4 regions of the Fusibacter sp. A1 genome follow, and region 4 is predicted to be linked to each of the others. Evidence: riboswitches for the same ligand, from Rfam matches in the RefSeq annotation. Region 4 holds a riboswitch; each other region holds the start of a gene.
The links. Region 4 has a riboswitch for cobalamin ahead of DWB64_RS14685 (Card1-like endonuclease domain-containing protein). Riboswitches for the same ligand answer to the same signal wherever they lie in the genome.

Region 1: it holds a riboswitch for cobalamin, as region 4 does, so the genes downstream of both, cobT (nicotinate-nucleotide--dimethylbenzimidazole phosphoribosyltransferase) here and DWB64_RS14685 (Card1-like endonuclease domain-containing protein) in region 4, are expected to answer to the same signal.
Region 2: it holds a riboswitch for cobalamin, as region 4 does, so the genes downstream of both, DWB64_RS05410 (ABC transporter substrate-binding protein) here and DWB64_RS14685 (Card1-like endonuclease domain-containing protein) in region 4, are expected to answer to the same signal.
Region 3: it holds a riboswitch for cobalamin, as region 4 does, so the genes downstream of both, DWB64_RS00140 (cobalt-precorrin-8 methylmutase) here and DWB64_RS14685 (Card1-like endonuclease domain-containing protein) in region 4, are expected to answer to the same signal.

The regions. Positions count from the first base shown of each region.
Region 1 covers NZ_QQWI01000003.1:109,040-111,244, forward strand. The annotation lists gene DWB64_RS04525 (PucR family transcriptional regulator) at 1-20, opposite strand, end outside; gene cobT (nicotinate-nucleotide--dimethylbenzimidazole phosphoribosyltransferase) at 257-1,306, opposite strand; cobalamin riboswitch at 1,397-1,568, opposite strand; gene DWB64_RS04535 (MGMT family protein) at 1,576-1,929, opposite strand.
Region 2 covers NZ_QQWI01000003.1:307,558-309,762, reverse strand. The annotation lists cobalamin riboswitch at 633-799, shown strand; gene DWB64_RS05410 (ABC transporter substrate-binding protein) at 877-1,851, shown strand; gene DWB64_RS05405 (iron ABC transporter permease) at 1,947-2,205, shown strand, end outside.
Region 3 covers NZ_QQWI01000001.1:23,233-25,437, forward strand. The annotation lists gene cbiD (cobalt-precorrin-5B (C(1))-methyltransferase CbiD) at 1-286, opposite strand, end outside; gene DWB64_RS00140 (cobalt-precorrin-8 methylmutase) at 288-929, opposite strand; cobalamin riboswitch at 1,055-1,236, opposite strand; gene asrA (anaerobic sulfite reductase subunit AsrA) at 1,475-2,205, shown strand, end outside.
Region 4 covers NZ_QQWI01000010.1:95,605-97,809, forward strand. The annotation lists gene DWB64_RS14680 (histidine phosphatase family protein) at 1-576, shown strand, start outside; cobalamin riboswitch at 639-812, shown strand; gene DWB64_RS14685 (Card1-like endonuclease domain-containing protein) at 1,055-2,205, shown strand, end outside.

The DNA.
Region 1 (2,205 bases), on a different contig from region 4:
ATACCCTTTTCATTTATCATAACTGCCCCCCTGTTGTAACTTTTATACAGTTAACATACCCAAACTTTAAGCAATTATACCTAAAGAAGTAATATCCTTTTATATATTATCACCAATATCATACTTACTTAAGAGATACATTGCAAGAGAAAAATGAAGATTCTGAGAATTGACTTACTTACACAAATGAATAAAGCTGTGCACCAGCACAGCTTCAGTCTTATAACCATATGTTTTGAAAAACGCAACTCTCTTCTTAAACAACTCCGATTCCAGCTTCATCAAAAGTGATCATCTCTATCCCCATAAAGCAGGCGGCTTCTAGAATGTTGAACATCAATGCTCCACCTGTACCTTCACCAAGTCTCATATCCAAATCCAGCGGAGGGTCGACACCTAAGAGTTCAGAAGCGAATTTCGCCCCTTTTTCCTTGCTTTTATGCGAAGGAATCAAATACTCCTTGACCTTCGGGTTCAAACGAACAGCGACCAGTGCTGATACCGTCGCGATGAATCCGTCGACCACAATCGGTACCCCTTTAGAGGCCGCACCGATAAAGGCTCCACACATCGCACCAAGTTCAAATCCACCCACCTTGGCAAGCACATCGATCGGATCGTTTACATCCGGATTGTTGTTCCTTATCGCATCTCTGACTACATTGATCTTGTGCTTCACCCGTTCGTCGTCAAGGTTGGCTCCCATGCCTGTCACCTGTTCAGGATCTACATTTCCAAAGACAGACAGAATCGCAGCGCTAGGTGTTGTGTTGCATATTCCCATTTCACCGGTCGCCAATATATTATACCCTTCGTCAATCGCATCGACGGCAGTTTCAATACCTACCTCTATCGCACGAATCGCTTGCTCGCGCGTCATCGCAGGTTCTATTCTTAGATTTTTCGTTCCAAATGCAATTTTCTTATTGATGATTCCTGGCATTTCAATAGTCGCATTGACACCTACATCAACAGGTATAAGTTTAGCTTTAGCCTGTTTCGCAAGCGCACAGACCCCGGTATATCCTCTGACGAAATTCAGCGTCTGCTTCAGCGTCACATCTTGAGGGCACACCGCTACATTTTCATCGATCACACCATGGTCACCGCTAAATACAAGAATCGCCCTTTTATCGACAAGTGGTGAAAGCGTCTGATTGATGGCACTGAGTTGCACATAGTACGACTCAAGTTTTCCCATGCTTCCAACAGGTTTTATCAGATTATCGACCCTTGTCTGTGCTGTGTCCGACCATTTCGAGTCCACTTCCTTGATTGCATTTAACGCGTCATTCAATTTACTCATCGTAATCCCCTTTCGTACCTTCACTAGGCTTTTCGACATAAAAAAAGCCCAGATTCTTCTTTGACAAAAAGAACCTGGACTTTACCGTCATCCAAATTAAGCATGTATGGCAGGTCTCCTGGCTTAGCTTCAACACGACTTATGCCTTCCCGCTTACGCAGTGGCTGTGATAAGTCGTTCCACATTACAGTGATGGGTTCGCTGAGGATTTAAACCTCATTCCCTATTCTCCCTTACGGGCACCGATACCCCTATATTATAATCTGTTTTTACTTAAGTGGCAAGTCATCTTCTGGATCCACCACATGATGGAAGGGTCCCCTATAGGCATAGACATTCAAATTGACGCGGTCCTTATCGCTCATCACCACACCCTCCATCAGAAGCAGCGATTTCTGAAGCTCATAACCCTCATAGGTAGGCAGGGAAATATGCCCCGAGCTGTTGAGGACCCTATGCCAAGGCAGATCCGAATCTTGATAGCGCCTCATAGCCCCACTTACAAACCTAGCAGCCTTCGGGTTTCCTGCCGCCGCAGCCACTTGCCCGTAAGTCATGACATTCCCCTTAGGAATAGACATAATAACCGCAATCACCTTATCATAAAAACTCATCTGAGCCATAGTATACCTCTCTTTACCAAGAACGTAGTGTGTTCTTGGCGATGTAAGTCAACGTCTTTTGTTGACGGATCGGACAGTCTGTTCTTGGCGATGTAAGTCAACGCATTTTGTTGACGGATCGGACAGTCTGTGAACAACACTTTCCATCTTTATTCTACACGCTATCACAATCAATTGCAAATGGTTATCACTGAGAAGGAAGTTGATGGATAAGGACTATTATAATAGGAAGAAATAAAATAAAAGAAATAATAGAAGAAAAAATAAAAGAAATAA
Region 2 (2,205 bases), on a different contig from region 4:
TATTAGAATATTATCATATACTTATGTTTCGCGCCACACTTTTTATGCATTTTCATTTTAGTTTTTTTTTCTAGAGTATTGACATCGGTATTTTGTTATGCGTGTATATTCTGAAAAATGAGAATTAACAGGCATGTGGATAAGCTGTGTATAAACGAAGTGAGGGTATTAGCGATGGAGCGATAGATTGATGTAATTGCAAGGGCGAAAATACGTTCTATTTACGAAAGTTTCTGTGAAATGTGTGTGGATAACATGTGGATACTAAGGATAACATTTAAGCGGCGGTCGATTACATCTTGTCGATCCCAAATGCGGGGTGAGTCAATTATGCAAACAGAATTTTATACACTCCTATGCATAAATATGTTTCATTATGAAGAAATGGACTTAGTTTATGAATTTTCGCACATGAAAAACGGGCAATTTACCCTATAAGTTACTCACAATTTCTGTGGGTAACTTGTGGACAATGTGTACAAAAATGAGTGCAATCGGCTTTATAGAGCCCTTTATTATGTGGATAGCTAATAAAATGTATAAAAACTAACCCTATGCACGGAGAACTCAAGTGAATCTGTGCTAAAAAACGTTTGCTTTATCTGTGCAGTCTCTATATACTGATAGTGAACTTAATAACATGAAATATTGGTGCATATGCTTAATAGGGAAGCTGGTTCAAGTCCAGCGCGGTCCCGCCACTGTAACACGGAGTCAACTACGACCACTGGGAAGCCGGGAAGGGTAGAAATGATGATGATGTGAAGTCAGGAGACCTGCCGATATTTGTTGATAATCACGAGGAATGATGAGTCACGATTGAAATTAATCGCGTCATTTTTTGTGCGGTTATTTTTTTATTTCCAGGAGGATAAGATGAAAAAGATAAGTATTTTAATGATGTGCGTGATGCTGATGGCAGCGTTGTTCACAGGGTGTACACAAGAAGTGGAAACTACGGAGACCGATATCGGTCAGCAGACAACTGAAAACGTGGCGGTCGAATCGGCAAATGAGGAAAAGACTGCTGAAGCTACTGTTTATCCACTGACAATAGTCGATGGGGAAGATAGGGAAGTAGTACTAGAGAAAGAACCGATGAGAATCGTCTCACTTGCTCCATCGGTGACTGAAACGCTGTATGCTGTCGGTGCTGGAGACAAACTCGTTGGAAGAACGGATTACTGTCTGTATCCTCAAGAAACGACAGAAGTGCCTTCTGTCGGCACGATCAGAGAACCTAATGTGGAATCAATCGTCGCTCTTGAACCGGATGTGGTTATCGTAGCGAGTCTGTTTAAAGAAGAAGTGCTGATTCAACTTGAGGCACTTGATATTAAAGTGTTCGTATTAAAAGCCCAAGAGAGTTTTGAAGGAGTATATGAAACTACCCTTAACGCAGGTCTGATCACAAACCACAAGGCGGATGCCGAGGCAGTGATCGATTCGATGCGTGCGGATGTAAAACTTGTAACGGATGTTCTGGACGGCGTGGAAGCCAAATCAGTCTACTATGTTGTCGGTTTCGGTGAAAGCGATTATACTGCGACAGGTGATACCTTCATCAACGACATGCTTACGATGGCTGGCGGCGATAATATCGCTAAAGACGGCGAGCACTGGGTATATAGTTTAGAGAAGCTCGTTGAACATAATCCAGAGGTGGTTCTGGTCTCTGACAAATATGACTCCTTGGCTGGTTTTTCAACTCATGAGAATTATCAGGTGTTGGATGCTGTAAAAGAAGGTAGAGTGCTTGAAATCGACAGCGACCTGCTTAGCATCCAGGGCCCAAGAATTGCGCAAGGACTAAAAGCGATTGCAGAATTGTTGCATCCGGAATTATTTTAGGTGACTAGGGGACAAATCTGTCCCTTTTTCCTGTTTATTGGATAGTATCAGACGTACTGCAAGTATAAGTTTATTGGATGTGGAGAGTGGCGGTTATGACTTTTTATGAAAAACGAAGAGGGATCTATTTGATCTGTGCTATCGGTATCCTTGCGATGGTGCTGTTAGCGGTATTCTCTGCAACGCTAGGCGCTGCGGACATATCTTTCAGCGGCGCGTGGAGAGTGATGGCCCATCGTATTCCGTTACTTGGGAATCTGATAGACATTGATGATATCAGCAAGATGCATCAGACCATCATCCTAAACCTAAGAATACCTCGGATTCTTCTTGCCATCATGGTGGGAGGTCTTC
Region 3 (2,205 bases), on a different contig from region 4:
CTGTAGAAGTCAATCTCACCGTGGCCTCTATCGCCAGTCCGTGGGTGACATCGATATCGTCTCCGCCATCTTTAATGGCGATTCCCTTGATGGTCTGCTGGTCCACAGCTACCGTTTGGACATCGATGCTTAACGTGCTGCCGGCAGGTAATCTCACCTCAACCGACGCTTCAACCACACCGTATACAAGCCTTCTTGCCGCCGCAACTGCGGCAGCTGTCGCTGTCGTGCCCGTCGTATAACCCATTCTCAACGCCTTTCCGTCCACATTTACCGTTCCAAGCATCTTAATCTCTTCTCAGGTGATAAAGCATCGCGTTGACAATCGCCGCTGCGACATTCGAACCACCTTTTCTTCCAAGTGCTGTGATATGGGGTAGATTTGACGCGTGCAGCTCATCCTTCGATTCCGCGGCACCTACAAAACCGACAGGAACTCCTACGACACCCACCAGTTCATCACTGCGCTCGTCATAGTGTTCCATGATTCTAAATAGTGCTGTAGGTGCGTTTCCGATGACAAAGAGTTTTTGACCAGGCAAGTCGAAAGCCAGATCTACTGCCGCCATGGATCTTGTCATATTGCCTTTCTCAGCAAGCTTGAAAGTCCTTTCATCGGCTATGAGACACTTGATGTCGCAGCCTAAGGCATGAAGCGTCCTCTTGTTGATACCGGATAGGACCATTGTCGTATCCGTATAGATGGTAAGACCGCCCTTAAGTCCTTCTAAGATCCTATCAATCACCCCGTCGCTGATTCTGATATTCTTGAAGTAGTCGAAATCCGCTGCGGTATGGATGGCACGCTTCACGATCTGTTCGTGGACCTCACTTTCAAAAGAAACTTTGCCGAACATGTCTGTGAGTTCCTGCGATATTATCTCAAAGCTTCCGTTTTCAATGCCCATGGGGCTCTTTATGTAAGTCATCTCCCTATCCTTTCAACGTGTTTTTGCGTTTTTTCCACTATAAAAACAACATAAAAAAACCAGTCCGAAGTGGACTGGTTGTAATCACAAAAATGTGCTTAAACAGCCAACCTCCCTCCGAAGTCGCATGAATCTTTACATTAGGCAGGTCTCCTGGCTCAGGTATCATTCTACTAGCCTGCCTTCCCGGTGTTAACCAGTGGCACGTTTCGGCGTTCGTCTTCCTTTACAGTAGCGGGGGCTGCTGAGGCTTTTACCTCATTCCCTTTTCACATCATCTCTGATGACCTAATGTTCGTATTTAATTTTCCTTTTAATCAATTCCAATGATAAGTGAGATGCTCCTTAAATGCAAGACCTATTCCATTTTTTGATAGGATTCCATGAAAATCCATCATGACCTTGTCATGCCTGTTCTCCATTCACCCTTTGACTTTGTCTTTTTTTTATTTTGGTAACCTGGGTTACGGATAACTTTAACCGTAAGGGGTACAATTGATACGATATTAACAAATCGTCGACCTTTCGACATGAGGAGGCTATCCATGGCATACCAGCTGTCACACGAAATGTTTGATCGCTATCTTGCTGCGCTGAGTGCGACACATCGCGTGTTCGCGCCTGTAGTGAAGGCGAACAAGAACAAACTGGCCGATCTTGACCTGATTACCTATGATGAGGTCAGCGGAGCTGATCAGATCATTTGGAGCGAGAAAAGCTATTTTTCACCAAAAGAGATTTTTTATCCTATTCGAGAGACACTATTCAGATTTGTAGGAAAAGAGGCATTCGTACCAGAAGTCGATCAAAAGCCCATGCTCATTCTTCTTAGGCCTTGCGACCTGAACGGAATAGACCGTTTGGACCAGATTTTCTTCAACAACGGAGTCAGCAAGGATTTTTACTATGAAAGAAGACGCAAACTGGTAAAATTCGCTGTGATCGAATGTACAGAAGGCTTTGATAGCTGTTTCTGCGTGAGTATGGGAACAAACAAGGTAGATTCCTATGACATGGCGCTTAAGTACAGCGGTGATTCCATCACCCTAGACATAAAAGATGAGACACTTGTTCCTGATGGATACTCCTTTGGAGCGAATGAGGATTTTGAACTCGATTTTGTCAAAAGCAATAAGACAAAAGTCGAACTACCCGATTTTGAAGGTGTCGATCTGAACCAAGTGTTCGGTCACGAGATGTGGAAGGAATATACCTCAAGATGCATCGCATGCGGCAGATGCAACACGTCGTGCATCACTTGTAGCTGCTTTACCAT
Region 4 (2,205 bases):
AGAGAAGGCAGAATGCAGGGACGTAAAGAAGTGGACATTAACCTGTTTGGTCTGAGACAAGCCCATCTTTGTGCAAAGCGACTTAAGCATATCCCTTTTGACAGCGCCTATACAAGCCCGCAGAGCAGGGCGATTCAGACTGCCGAAATCATCACAAGAAACCACGACCTTACACTGAACAAACACCCCAACCTTCAAGAAATCCATCTAGGATCGTGGGAAGGGCTGACTTGGTCGGATGTCAAGAAGAAGCATCGTGGTCTGATGGATGATATGAACAGGGAAAAGAAAATGGCGAACATCCATGGAGGCGAAACCTATGAGGATGTGATCGACAGGGCGATGCGTTTCATTGATGATATCGAAGATACCGACTTGAAGAATGTGCTGGTGGTCACCCACGGCGGTGTGATCAAATCGATGGTGACGCATATTCTTGGGCTTTCGATCGAAAAGCGATCAAACTTTCATATCACCAACACAAGCGTCTCTGTCCTTGAACGTGACAAGGCCGGAAAATGGAAGGTGCTTACGATGAACGACCATAGTCATTTGGAAGAATTGATGTTTGATTAGTGTTAAAATTATTTTATAACGTTTACAAACCACTATATGTTGTGGTAGTATAAGTTAGAACTAAATCATAAGACAGTCTAGGTGCCCGAAAGGGATAATAGGGAATGAGGTTTAAATCCTCAGCAGCCCCCGCTACTGTAAGGTGTTACGAACCCCATTGCCACTGCTGACGCGGGAAGGTGGGTAGTAGGTTTGACCACCGAGCCAGGAAACCTGCCAGACATGTACTAATACACCTTCGGAGGGAAGGCAGTGGAGACTATTCAGTTAATTTCCCTGTTGCCTTTAGGTAACAGGGTTTTTATATTTAGTAATGCTTTAAATGCTTTGATTTAACCTTTATCGAATAACTTGAAGAATCTGCTTCGATCCTCGACATGACTGTCGGGGATTTTTTTTTGAGACCCTAACCTTTAGCGTACCTTTTCAGTTTTCTTTGCTATAATAAGGTGATAAAAAGTAATTACTTGGGGGACTTATGAGAACTGTATTTTATTTAGAAGACAAATTCAACGATGAGAACATCATGTTCACAAAAGCGTTTCAGCCACATTCCATCGTGTATCTTTCGACGATCAGAGGACTGCATGCTGGGTATTATGAAGATTTTGCGGATTATATCATCAACGACTTTCCGACGGTCAACATTGAGGTAAAGTATATCGAAGAGGTTACGATTCCTGTGATGACAGAAATATTCAAGTCATATCCCATGCTGGATGGTGTCCATCTTGCCAGTTCGAACAGCCTTTTATCCATTATCGCGACCAAAGCCTCTGAACTTGCCGGTGTAAGGTCTTTTTATACCGATCTTAGTAGAGACAGCATTCTGGAGTTTGACGGATCTAAATGCAATGTGGTTAAGTCTGACATCGAAGGAATCGAAGTATCCGACTATATCGATATCGCCGGTGGGGACATCTTACGAAAAACGACCATCTTCAATGAAGATCCGCTGATCAGGCTGCTGACAGACTTTATCGCCGAAAATCAGAGCAGATGGAAGAGGATCAAAAGGATCCTGGGTAGACCCGATGTGTTCAACCATCATGAGGAGAACAAGGGTGAGATCGAGGCGGTACTCAGTAATCTTGATAAGAGCGAGTATCTGCAGTTTAAATGGCTGAAAACCTTCATGAAAAGTATCGGCTATGTCAAAACGAAAAAATCCAAGGACGGAAATCTGATTTTAAAGTTCAAAAGTCCTGAGCATAAGCAGTTCCTCTTTATCACGGGGTCGTGGTTAGAAACCTTCACCTACAAGACGATACAGCTTGTGGACGATGTGACGGATATCGAAACGGGTGTTTCCTTCTCGTGGGATAGCGGCGGTGATGTCGTGAAAAACGAAGTGGACGTGTTGGTGTCTTATCACTCCAGACTGTTCTGCTTTTCTTGCAAGGATTCGTCCAACTACGATGTGAACACGCTCAATGAGCTAAGTGTATATGCGCAGCGTATCGGTGGAGCGAATGTTAAGAAAGTGTTGGTTGTCACCGACGCTCCAAGGAAAGATACTGTAATAGAAAGAGCAAGAGAGATGGGCGTATACGTCTTATTATATGAAGGAAATCCGATGGGATTCAGAAGACAGATCGAACGACTGTTTTTAGATATCGACATCATGAT